Regions from separate parts of the Mannheimia bovis genome, predicted to be linked through region 3. Evidence: riboswitches for the same ligand, from Rfam matches in the RefSeq annotation. Region 3 holds a riboswitch; each other region holds the start of a gene.
What was found. Region 3 has a riboswitch for thiamine pyrophosphate ahead of ICJ55_RS03435 (ABC transporter ATP-binding protein). Riboswitches for the same ligand answer to the same signal wherever they lie in the genome.
Positions count from the first base shown of each region.

Region 1: another riboswitch for thiamine pyrophosphate. It lies ahead of thiM (hydroxyethylthiazole kinase); the one in region 3 lies ahead of ICJ55_RS03435 (ABC transporter ATP-binding protein).
Region 2: another riboswitch for thiamine pyrophosphate. It lies ahead of thiE (thiamine phosphate synthase); the one in region 3 lies ahead of ICJ55_RS03435 (ABC transporter ATP-binding protein).

Region 1 is NZ_CP061280.1:897,167-901,436, forward strand. Features, by position in the region: gene ICJ55_RS04600 (MFS transporter) at 43-1,356, opposite strand; gene thiM (hydroxyethylthiazole kinase) at 1,349-2,167, opposite strand; TPP riboswitch at 2,224-2,327, opposite strand; gene nrdD (anaerobic ribonucleoside-triphosphate reductase) at 2,374-4,155, opposite strand; gene nrdG (anaerobic ribonucleoside-triphosphate reductase activating protein) at 4,152-4,270, opposite strand, start outside.
Region 2 is NZ_CP061280.1:885,633-889,902, forward strand. Features, by position in the region: gene ICJ55_RS04545 (nitroreductase family protein) at 1-288, opposite strand, end outside; gene sppA (signal peptide peptidase SppA) at 394-2,250, shown strand; TPP riboswitch at 2,329-2,425, shown strand; gene thiE (thiamine phosphate synthase) at 2,487-4,010, shown strand; gene ICJ55_RS04560 (DUF2827 family protein) at 4,087-4,270, opposite strand, start outside.
Region 3 is NZ_CP061280.1:659,408-663,677, reverse strand. Features, by position in the region: gene tenA (thiaminase II) at 1-371, opposite strand, end outside; gene ICJ55_RS03440 (ABC transporter permease) at 387-1,151, opposite strand; gene ICJ55_RS03435 (ABC transporter ATP-binding protein) at 1,151-1,870, opposite strand; TPP riboswitch at 1,945-2,035, opposite strand; gene ispB (octaprenyl diphosphate synthase) at 2,153-3,148, shown strand; gene ICJ55_RS03425 (epoxyqueuosine reductase QueH) at 3,254-4,000, shown strand; gene fabD (ACP S-malonyltransferase) at 4,132-4,270, shown strand, end outside.

The DNA.
Region 1 (4,270 bases), 240 kb from region 3:
ATTTTTAACAAAATTTGATCGCTTGTAGTAAGTTAATCAATATTAAATCTCAGCCAATTCCAAATCTTTGGTTTCGTGAACTTGCCATAACGCCCAGAAACTGAGCAGAGAAGCTGCTGATAAATATCCGCCAACCCCAAATAATCCGAAGTTTTCGTTAATTTTAACCGCAATAATGGTAAACACACTCGCCCCTAAAATACCTGCTGCGGTGTAGGCAAGAGAAGCACCTGTGTAACGTACTTCCGTCGGGAAGAGTTCGGGTAGAATAACCGCCATTGGTCCAAAACTTAAGCCTATTAAGATCATTCCGATGGTTAAGAAAATAAAGATTGAGGTTGGTGTGCCGTTTTCTAGGAAAAACGGCATTATTAAGCCGTAAATTACCGTTGCCCCTGTGGCGATGAGTAATAATAGACGGCGACCGATTTTATCGGAATAGAGACCTGAGAAGAAAATTGCAATGCCAAAAATCACCGAAGTAATCAGTAAATATTGTGTGTACATATTTGCCGGTAAGCCCAAACCTGTCGTATAGCCTGCTTTAGAGACTGCAACAGGGCTTTTCACGAAAATCGGGGTAAAGGCAACTAAAATATAGAATAGCACATAGCCTGCGGTGGCAATTAATACGCCAATTATAAACGGCTTGAAATGCTTGCTAAAGAGTGTTTTAAGCGGAGTATGGTGGTTTTTGCCTTGCTGCTCTGCTTTGAGGAAAATCGGGCTTTCGCTGATTTTAATGCGGATATATAAGCCGATAAAAATCATCACAATAGAAGCAACAAACGGAATTCGCCACGCCCAGTCCAGAAAGGCTTGCTCGCCATAAATGAGATTAACCAAGTAGAATGCTCCGTTAGCCAATAGCAAGCCGATGGGAGCCCCCATTTGCGGAAAAATCCCAAAAAATGCCCGCTTGTGTTTCGGTGCGTGTTCGGTTGCAACTAATGCCGCACCGCCCCATTCGCCACCTAAGCCTAAACCTTGCCCGATACGGCATAAGCAGAGCAGTACCGTTGCCCAAATGCCGATAGCTGCATAGTTAGGCAGTAAACCAATCGCTACCGTTGATAAACCCATCAATAAAAGTGAGGCAATCAGGGTTTGTTTACGCCCATATTTATCGCCGAAATGCCCGAAAATAATCGACCCCATCGGGCGAGTGAAAAAGGCAAGGGCAAGAACGGAAAGCGACATTAATTGGTTGGAAACTGGGTCGTCACTATTGAAAAACTGCACATTAAACACCAATACGGCAGCCATTGTGTAGATATAGTTATCAAAGTATTCAATAGCAGTGCCAACCATTGAAGCAACGGCAACTTTAGTTGGGCTTGATTGAATATTAGACATATTCTACCTCCGCATAGTGTTCCACGGTTTCTGGCGTTAAAGAGCCTAGTTCATCTAAAAGATTGACTGCAAATTGTCCGTATTGAGTGGGTTTGAGTGATTTTGATGCAACTTCACCGGCAACCGCATAAGCGGTACAAGCCTCAACCAGTGCGTTGAAATAGCGTTTTTTCTCAGCAACGGCTAAAAATGCACCGCACACGGCACTTAATAAACAGCCTGAAGCGGTAATTTGTGGGAACATTGGGCTGCCGTTTTTAAGTAACGCAGTGCGTAAGCCATCGCTTACTACATCGGTTTCGCCACTAATGGCAACTAAGGTTTTATAACGTTTAGCAACTTGTTGAGCGATTTCCACAAGGCTATGCGAGCCTTCGCCAGCATCAACACCTTTAGCTTGCCATTTTACGCCTGCGAGGGTGGCAAGTTCTCCTGCATTGCCTCGAATAGCGGTGAATTGGATTTCGTTAAGCAAGATTTCAACCGTTTGACGGCGAAAAGGTGTTGCTCCAACGCCGACAGGGTCAAGAATTACAGGAATGCCTAAACGGTTTGCCGTTTTACCGGCAAGCACCATTGCTTCCACTTCTTTGCCGATTAATGTGCCGATATTAATTACCACAGCCGAACTTAATTGAGGCACAGCTTCCATCTCCTCAATGGCAGCCGCCATAATGGGCGAAGCCCCGAGAGCTAATAAACCGTTAGCGGAAAAGTTGGCGGCAACAATGTTGGTAATATTATGAACAAGCGGTCGATTTTGCCGGATTTTTTGCAAATAGATTGATTGAAATGGGGTAGATGTGGTCATCGTTTATTCCTCATTGTATTGAAAAAACAATGCACCAACACGAACGGGAATAGATCGGTTTTAAGCCTTTAGTTTCCTACGTCAGTGCTAACTGCATCAGGTTCAACGGGTATTTCTCAGCTTGCTTTATTTGAGTAAACAAGCACCCCGACTAAATGAGAGCTCAATATAAAACTTTAGAAAAGGGTTGTAAAGTACCTTAAACGTTAAGCCGCTTCTCGATGATAAAACCGCAAACTGTGCTCTTTTTGGCGGGCAGAACTAAAGGCAGAAACCCGTTTTAAATAGCCGATAACTCGTGTGCCGTAGTCAATATTTTGCGAGCCGCATTTGGAGCAACGATGCAAAGTGCGTTTGTCGATATGGCTACATTCGTTGCAAATCGTGATTTTGACGTTAATGCAGAAATAGTTGCAGCCTGTTTTAGCGGCGGTGTCTAATAGTGAACGGTAGCCGTTGGCGGTTAAGGCTTCATTGAGGTTTAAATGCAAGGCTGAACCACCATCTAGCCATTCAATGAGCTCTTTGCCGTGCAGTAAGAATTTATCGAGAGCGTTAGTTTCTTCATCTTCTACCACATAGAAATAGGAGTTGTAGCAATCACGAGGCACGAAATAGCCGTCTGCTTTATCCCATTTCGCATTTTTTACCCCTAAATTTTCGGCAGGCACAAATTCAGTGTTGAACTTCACACCATATTGTTGGCTGGCAGCTTGGTTTGCCTCAAAAATCGTTTTTAAGCGAGATTGCACAAATTCAATATATTCAGGGTTGTAACCTACTTTCAAGCCTTGAGATTCAGCCGCTTCTGCCATACCGTTAATGCCGATGGTGAGGAATTGTTTATCTAACGAAATAAATCCAGCATCATAAACAGGCAGCATTCCGTTGGCTAAATATTCCTCCATCAATTTTCGGTAAGCATATTGATATTTATGGATCTTGATGACTTCTGAGCTCAAATCACGCTTATCTTGCACTAAACGGTTCATATTAATCGTAATCACATTTATCGAACCTGTTACTACACCGCCAGCACCGAGTGAGTAAGAGAAAGTGTGATCACTAATTTCATTGCGTAAACGGCAGCAAGAAGCGAGGGAATCAGGGTTATCCGACTGATAAATAAAAAAGGAATTACCTTGTGCCAGTTCATTTGCCATTTGGTTGGCAAATTCGTCATCTTTGCATTTACCTTGTTCAGTTAGCATTGCGGCAGTTACTACAGGGAAGGTAAGAATAGCTTTGCTACGTTCTTTGTTAAACCACTGCATAAAGAAAAGTTGCAATTTAGCGGTGGTTTCCCAGCAGGGCTTTTCAAAATCAGGGAACACAAAGTTACCGAACATTGCCTCAAAATAGAATTTATCGTAAACCGAAATATTCCAAAATACGCTTTGATAGCCTCGTGCGGCGGCAGGTTGGTTAATGCTGTAGACCACTTGTTGGAGGTGGTTTTCAATGTCGGAACGATGGGTTTCTAAGTAGTTATCGCCATAATCTTTACGGGCTAAGTAGTCAAAGTAGGTTAAAAATTCAACTGTAGCGACTGCCCCTGCAAATTGTGAACTCACTGCAAAGACAAAATTGACAAAAGAGCCACAAAAAGAAGCCAGATGTTTTGGAGCTTTGGATTCGCCCCCCAGTTTGGTTAAGCCATCACGCAAAAACGGATACATTGTTACCGATACACAATAAGGTTTGAGGCTGGTTTCATCGTGAACGTAAATTTCGTGTGCTTCAATTTGGCGTAAGTATTCGCAAGCGGTCTCTTTATCAAAAAGTTTTGCAATTTTCTGGCTCACTTTTGCACGATTAATTTGCACAAAAAAATCTTTCATCAGCTCATTTTCCATTGTGGCAATGTTTTTTTGTGTTACGTTGGCATTAGCGTCCATTTTTGAGCCATCAGCCGCATTTTTAGCCTGAATATAATGGTCAATAAAAGCTAATTTTTCTGAAATTTGTTCCGCTTCTAAGCGAATCATAGCGTTGCTCCTTTGATAAATAAGTGGTTTAGATTTTCATTATTGCGTAAATCAATAAAACGTTGGTTGGTGGTCAGGCTGTTTAATCCTCCTTGCTCGGCAATCCAACGACCTG
Region 2 (4,270 bases), 230 kb from region 3:
TAACTTCGCAACCACACCAATGATCATCGGGGCTTGATTTGCTAATTTCTCCGCTTTTTTTAAGCGTTCCTCACCCATATCAAATTCTGCAACTGCAGCTTTAAAAAGCTCGTAGAGTTGTGGCATTCCACTTTTTTCAATGACGACAAAATGATAAGGTTTTAATTTTCCGTGATCCGGAGCTCTAAGCCCTGCTTTTAATATTTTTTCCAGTTGTTCTGGAGTTGGGGCTTTATCGCCAAATTTTTTGCTGGAACGACGGTGATGTAATAAATCTATAATTTGCATAAAAATTACCTTTTATGAATGTCTTTTGACTTAAAGCATAGCATATTTTATTCATTCCGTGATTGCTTTATACTGTGCCGATTATTTTATTTCTAGGAAATTCCGATGTTTAATATTTTAAAAGCAATTTACCGAATGTTTCGTTGCATTAGAGAGTGTGTGATAAACCTCTTTTTTGTCTTATTTATTCTACTATTAGTGCCTGTGGTAGGCTTTATTGCTTCTTCTCAAAGCACACAAAAGCCGGTTTTTACGCAAGGGGCATTACGGTTAAATTTAGACGGCTATTTGGCGGATAACCGTGAAGAATTTACCGATTTCTACCGCTTGTTGCAGTCAGAATTAGGCAGCAGTGAGCCATTTAAAATTTCGACTTTTGATGTGGTGCAAGCGATTAGCAAAGCAAAAAATGATCCGCAAATTACAGGGTTGGTGTTAGATTTACATAATCTGCAAAGTGCCGATTTTTCCTCTTTAGACTTTATTGGTAATGAAATCAATAACTTCAAGGAATCAGGCAAGCCAGTCATTGCTATTGGCGAGCAGTATTCACAAAAGCAATATTACCTGGCTTCTTTTGCTGATGAAATTTATTTGAACAAAGTAGGTTCTGTGGAGCTTCAAGGTTTAAGCTATGCCAATACCTATTTCAAAACCTTGTTAGATAAAATTGAAGCTGAGCCACATATTTTCCGTGTAGGTACTTACAAATCAGCGGTTGAGCCTTTTATGCGTGATGATATGTCTGAAGAAGCTAAACAAAATGCACGAGGCTGGCTCAATGGTACTTGGCAACAAGTAGTGGAGACGATTGCTCACAACCGCAAAATCTCCCCACAAGAAATCAATTTATCTGCCGAAACCTATATTGAAAAATATAAGGCAGCAAAAGGCGATGATGCACAGTTCGCCTTAAATCAAAAGTGGGTAACACAGCTGGTGTCTAACCAAGAGAGCAAAGCAAAATTGATAGAACAATTTGGCGAAAACAGTGAAGGTGATTATAACCACATTGAGTTTTTAGACTACGAACTTGAGCTAAATGACCGTTTTGCTTACATCAACGCCCCTAAAATTGCTGTTGTGAATGTGGAAGGGGCAATTATGACAGGTGAGAGCGACCAAACAGGTGTAGGCAGTGAAACCATCGTAAAATTATTGCAGGAAGCAAGAGCCGATAAAAACGTAGAAGGTTTAATTTTACGCATTAATAGCCCAGGTGGAAGTGCGGTAGCATCAGAGCTTATTCGCCAAGAAGTAGACGCATTGCAAAAACAAGGGAAACCTGTAGTCGCTTCAATGGGCGGAATGGCAGCATCAGGTGGTTACTGGATTGCGGCAACCAGCGATAAAATTATCGCCAGCCCAAATACCATCACCGGTTCAATCGGTATTTTTGGTTTAGCCGTAACTTTTGAAAAAACAGCTAAAAACTTAGGTGTGAATGAAGATGGTATTGCAACCTCTGCACTTGCTGAGCCAATCGGTTTGAAAAGCCTACCGAAAGAGCAAGGTGAAGTGCTGCAAATCGGCATTGAAAATGGTTATGACCGCTTCTTAGAGCTTGTTGCTCGTGGCAGGGAAATGCCAAAAGAGGCGGTGGATAAGGTTGCTCAAGGGCAAGTTTGGTTAGGTTCTGATGCACTCAAACACGGTTTAGTTGATGAATTAGGCAATTTTAATGTAGCTTTTGTTAGATTATCCGATTTAATCAATCAAAAACGTGAAGCACAGAGCAAAGCAAAAGTTGAGCAATTCGGCTTACAATGGTTTGCCGAACAAGACGACAGCCTATTTGGCACGCTTGCCCGTGATTTCAAAACTCAGCTACAAGTGAGCCTGACAAACTGGCTTGATTTACCTGTGCTGAAGCAATCGCAGAAACAGGTAGAAATGCTTTCCCGCTTTAACGATCCAAAGCAGATGTATCTCTACTGTTTAAATTGTGGAAAAGTAAATTAATCAATGCTAACAAGCGGTTTATTTTTCAGAAAATTTTGCAAATTTTTTGTGGAAATAACCGCTTGTAAGCTATACTAAAAGCGCTTGTCGGAGTGCCATAAGGCTGAGATCGCAACTGCGAGATCCGTCGAACCTGTAGGTTAGTACCTGCGTAGGGAACAAGTTTTAACATTCAATTTTACCTATTGCCACATCTCTGACAAGCAAACCCTAACTTTAAAAAAGAGGATTTTGCGATGTCTATTTCTAATACCCATCAACCTAAAGTGATTTGGACGGTTGCCGGTTCAGATTCTTGTGCCGGAGCAGGGCTACAAACCGATTTACATACCTTTCACGATTTTAATTTAGTTGGTTGTTCGGTGGTTACGTCTGTTACCGCCCAACATCCACACGGCGTGCTTTGTGTAACACCTATTGATGATCACACCTTCCGCCAGCAGTTTGAAGCCCTATTAATGCAAGGCTATCCAAATGCAATCAAAATTGGCTTACTTTGTTCACAGGCTCAAGTTGAGATTTTATGTGAATATATCCAAAAAATTCGATTAGAAAGTAAAAACTATTGCTTTGTGGTTTACGATCCTGTTGCGGTAGCAAGTAGCGGACAGTCTCTCTCAGACAGTATTTTATTACCCGTAGTGCAAGAAAAACTCTATCCGTTAGTTGATCTGATTACACCAAATGGAACTGAATTAGCCCTATTGAGTGAGACTGAAATTAATACGTTTGATGATGTGAAAATAGCTGCTCAAATGCTTATTTCACAAGGTGTGAAGGCGGTTTTAGCTAAAGGCGGGCATTTTGAATGGCAGGGTGAAACGGTAAGTGATTATCTGTTTAACTCCCAAGAAATTTTTTCCTTTTCCCACCCAAGACTGCAAAGTGTTAATACACACGGTACAGGTTGTACCTATGCTTCTGCGGTAGGTTCAATGTTAGCCAAAGGTTTTGATTTGCCTGATGCCGTAACCGTTGCTACTGCGTATTTACAAAAAGGTTTATCGGAAAAAGAAGGGAGAGGGCAAACTGCACTAAGTTCGTTATGCCACACAGGCTACCCGGAAGATATTGATTTCTTCCCTCAAACCGCACTGGTTTCTGCACCGCTCAATTTGCCGAAAAAACCTTTTGCGGCAACTGATTATCAGCTTGGGCTTTACCCTGTGGTAGAGAGTTTTGAGTGGGTTGAACGTTTAATTTCAGCTGGGGTAAAAACTTTGCAAATTCGTGTGAAAAATCGACCGCTTGTAGAGATTGAAACAGAAATTGCACATTCAATAGAGCTTGCAAAACAACACAATGTGCGACTGTTCGTGAATGATTACTGGCAGCTTGCAGTGAAATATCAGGCTTACGGTGTGCATTTAGGGCAGGAAGATTTAGCCACAGCAGATTTAAATGCTATCCAACAAGCAGGATTACGTTTAGGCGTTTCCACTCACGGCTATTTTGAAATTATGCGAGCCTTAGCAATTCAACCTTCTTATATTGCATTTGGACACGTTTTCCCAACGCAAACAAAGGAAATGCCATCGCAGCCACAGGGACTGGTTAATTTAGCGAAATATGTCGATCTGGTTGCACCACTTCAAATTCCAACGGTAGCAATTGGCGGAATTAATGAAGATAGAATTGAAAATGTGATGAGCACAGGCGTAGGCAGTGCGGCGGTTGTAAGTGCCATTACGCAGGCGACAGATTGGCAACAAGCGGTTAAAAATCTGGAAAAATTTGCAAGTGGCGTAGATAACGCTTAGTTCATTGAAAAAAGAGTAGTTTAGGCTACTACTCTTTTTACTTATAAGTGGTATAAAAATACGCAAAAATTGCAAACTATTCAAATAGTCTTTTAATCTCTTTTTCGTAATAATATAGATTAACAGGATTTGTTGGGAGTAAGGAAGCTAAGTATTCATTAGCTCGTTTCACATATTCACTATGCTGCTTATCGTGATTTTCAATTACATCAAGTAATACATTTGCTCCTTCAAATGCATCAAATTGATCGTAATAGTAG
Region 3 (4,270 bases):
AATCCACCTTTCATTCCGCAATCTAAAACATAACGAGTGTAGGCAACACAAGCGGGAGATTCTTCCGTTGCAAAAAGCTCTTCCTCTTTAATGCCCCATTGCTTGCAATAATCAATATGTAATTGAATTTCGCTCAGTAGTCCTTCATTCATTTTTTGGGCGAAATGAATATCTTCAAACCGTTCAGCTTTGAAAATACCGATTGAAATTGCTCGGCTATATTGAAATAAAAAACGATAATCTTGCTTTAAATAGTGTTGAAAACAGTGTTTGGGTAACGTGCCATTAGCAAGTTGTTTCACAAAATCGTGATCAATATAATCAAGCCAATATTGCCCTGCTTTTTCGGTCAATGTTTGAACAATAGACATAAATTCTCCTTTTTATTAATGTAAATGTGCAGCCCAAGGTACAAGGCGTTTAAGTAATTTATCGGTAACAAAGTAGAGTAATAATGCAATCACAAGCAAAATAAAAAGAGCGGCAAACATCAAGTCTGTCTGCATACGAGCGTTAGCGTGGAGCATTAAGTAGCCTAAACCTTGTGATGAACCTACCCATTCCCCCACAATCGCCCCAATAGGTGCAACTGACACTGCAATACGTAAACCTGAAGCCAGTGATGGCAAAGCAGCAGGGAGCTGAACTTTAAATAACATTGCAATAGGTGAAATCTCTAAGGTTTTTGCCAAATCCAACCAAGTTTTTGGTGTATTGCGTAACCCATCAAAACAGGCAGCAGTTACAGGGAAGTAAATAATCAGCACCGTCATCACAATTTTGGAAGCAAGCCCATAACCAAACCACAACACGAGCAGAGGGGCAATGGCAAACACAGGAATAGCTTGAGAAATAACAAGTAAAGGCAATAAGAATTTAGACAACTGCTTATAGCGAGTCAGTAACAATGCTGAGCCTAACCCGAACAAAAAGCCGAGCAACAACCCTAATGCAATTTCCAATAACGTGATTTGAGCGTGAGTTGCAAGAAGCGGAGCATTTTCAATTAACTTTTGCCAAACCGTAAGCGGTGAAGGCAACATATAAGCAGGCATTCCACCAAAACTAACCGCCCCTTGCCAAAGAGCAAGCAAGCTAAATGCAATCACAAGCGGTCGAAAAAGTGAAATTTTTTGCAAAAAGGAACGCATTATTCTCCTCCGCCGGTTAATTCATTAAATAATTGTTGCTGTAATACCCATTGCCGGTGATTGTTAAGTTCTCGTGGTCTGCCGCCCTCTAGGGCAATAGTTAGAGCAATTTCAGCAGGTTGATGACGTAAAATGCGAATTTCATCGCTTACACGAATTGCTTCTTGCGGATCGTGCGTAATCAACAACACCGTTTTATCTCGCAAAAACTCAACGGCAAGGGCTTGTAATTGATGGCGAGTTACTGCATCAAGGGCGGAGAATGGCTCATCCATTAAAATGAGATTTGCCTCTTGCATTAACGTGCGAGCTAACGCCACTCGTTGCCGCTGACCGCCCGAAAGTTGATAACAACGCTTATGCAAATGCTCACCTAGCCCGACTTGCTCAAGCAGGCTTATCGCTTTTTCTTGACTTTCTGCTGATTTTTGACCACTTAAATGAGCCTGTAACTGAACGTTGTCAATCATTGATAACCACGGATAAAGCGAGTCGGTTTGAGCTAACCACGCAATACGAGTGTCGGGAGCAAAAGAGATTTCACCCGCTTGTATCGCCTCATTCTCTAACCCGGCAATAATGCGTAAAAGTGTTGATTTTCCAACACCACTTGCTCCTAACAGACTGGTCCAACTTCCTTTTTTAAGTTGAAAGTTAAAATGTTGAAATAGCACTTGCTCGCCAAATGTTAAGCAAAGATTGCGGATTTCAATGTGCATAATGCCTCCAAATCAACGATTTAGAGTACGGCTAAAAAAGGCGGAAAAAGATGAAAGAATAAAGATAGGGATTGAGTTTGGCATAATTAGTTTCCTACGGCAGTATTAACTGAATCAGGTTCACGGGTATTATCTCAGCTGCAAACAGCACCCCGACTAAAATTAGTTCAAGTCTAAGAAAATTTAGCCTGATATGCAAATACTTTCTAAAATTATTCTTTTTGAAGACAGGCTGATTTAGGGTAGAATGTGGAACAAGTTTTACCTCTTAAATGGAAACAAATGGCTACGCAATTAACTCTCGAACAAATCCAAGCCCTTGCAAATGAAGATATGCAAGCGGTAAACGCAGAAATTTTGGCTCAACTTAATTCGGAAGTCTTATTGATTAACCAACTTGGGCATTACATTATCGCAGGCGGTGGCAAACGCATTCGCCCGTTAATTTCGGTGCTTGCTGCCCGTGCGTTAGGTTATCAAGGTAAAAAACATATTACAGCGGCAGCCTTTATTGAGTTTGTACATACAGCAACATTATTACACGATGATGTGGTGGACGAATCAGACAAACGTCGTGGGCGAGATACTGCAAATGCGGTGTTTGGCAATGCAGCAAGCGTGTTAGTGGGCGATTATATCTACACTCGTTCTTTTCAAATGATGACGGATTTAGACTCGCTTCGTGTGTTAAAAGTAATGTCTTCAGCAACCAATGCGTTGGCAGAAGGTGAAGTTCAGCAATTAATGAATGTGAACGACCCAAACACCACAGAAGCAAACTATATGCGTGTGATTTACAACAAAACCGCACGTTTGTTTGAAGCTGCGACTCAATGTGTGGCAATTGCCGCACAAGCAAGCGAAGAAATCGAAAACGGCTTAAAAGAGTACGGTTGTTATTTAGGCACGGCATTCCAACTTGTTGATGATATTTTAGACTACTCCGCCCAAAGCGAGAGTTTAGGTAAAAACGTGGGCGATGACTTTGTGGAAGGCAAACCAACGCTTCCGCTCTTACACGCAATGCACGCAGCGGAAAAAGCAAGCAAAACCGCTCAAGTGGAGCTGATCCGCAATGCAATTGAAAACGGTGGTGAATTGGAGCAAATTCCAGACGTTTTAGCCATTATGACGGAACACAAATCTCTCGACTACGCAATGCAAAAAGCCCGAGAGGAAGCCCAAAAAGCGGTTGATGCGTTAGCCGTATTGCCTGAGAGCGAATATAAACAAGCATTGATTTCATTGGCATATTTGTCGGTGGATAGATCCTATTAATTTGCAAAAAATCAGATAAATTTAACCACTTGTAGGGGCGGGTTCTGTGCCTGCCCTAATATTTACGATAATTTATGGGTGGCACAGAACCCGCTCCTACGAAAAATGACAGAACAAAACCAACAACCCCAAGAACACATTGAAAGCGTGCGTGCTAGACGCAGAGCTCAAAATCAAAAAAAAGACCCAAACGCCCCGTTTGTGCGTGAGAAATTAACTCTTCCGAACGGACACAATAAGTTGCTGTTGCACTCTTGCTGTGCCCCGTGTTCGGGCGAAGTGATGGAAGCAATTCACGCCTCCGGCATTGAATTTACGATCTATTTCTATAACCCGAACATCCACCCACTCAAAGAGTATCTAATCCGCAAGGAAGAAAATATTCGTTTTGCTGAAAAGTGGAATATCCCGTTTATTGATTTGGATGATGACTACGAAAACGACCGCAAAGAGTGGTTTAAAAAAGCCAAAGGGATGGAATGGGAACCCGAGCGTGGCATCCGCTGCACAATGTGTTTTGATATGCGTTTTGAAAAAGCGGCAGAATACGCCCACAACAACGGCTTCCCGGTCTTTACCAGTTGCTTAGGTATTTCTCGCTGGAAAGATATGAACCAAATCAACGACTGCGGACACCGTGCGGCAGCGAAATTTGATGATGTGGTTTACTGGGATTACAACTGGCGAAAAGGCGGCGGCTCACAGCGAATGATCGAAATCAGCAAACGAGAACGCTTCTATCAGCAGGAATATTGCGGTTGCGTTTATTCCCTGCGTGATAGCAACAAATGGCGATTAGAAACTGGGCGTGAGCGAATTGAGATCGGCAAGCTTTATTACTCGCCGGATTAATTTAAACGTAGGGGCGAATGGCAATTCGCCCTTACAAGCGATCAGATTTCACCAAAAATTTGCAAGATTACATCGTAGGGGCACATTGCAATTTGCCCCTACAGGTTACAATTTATAAAGAGGAATAAAAAATGTCAAAATTCGCTATGGTTTTCCCAGGTCAAGGCTCACAAGCAGTTGGAATGCTTGCTGATCTTGCTCCACAATTCGCAATCGTTGAAAAGACCTTCGCTGAAGCCAGTGAAGTGCTAGGCTACGATTTATGGGATT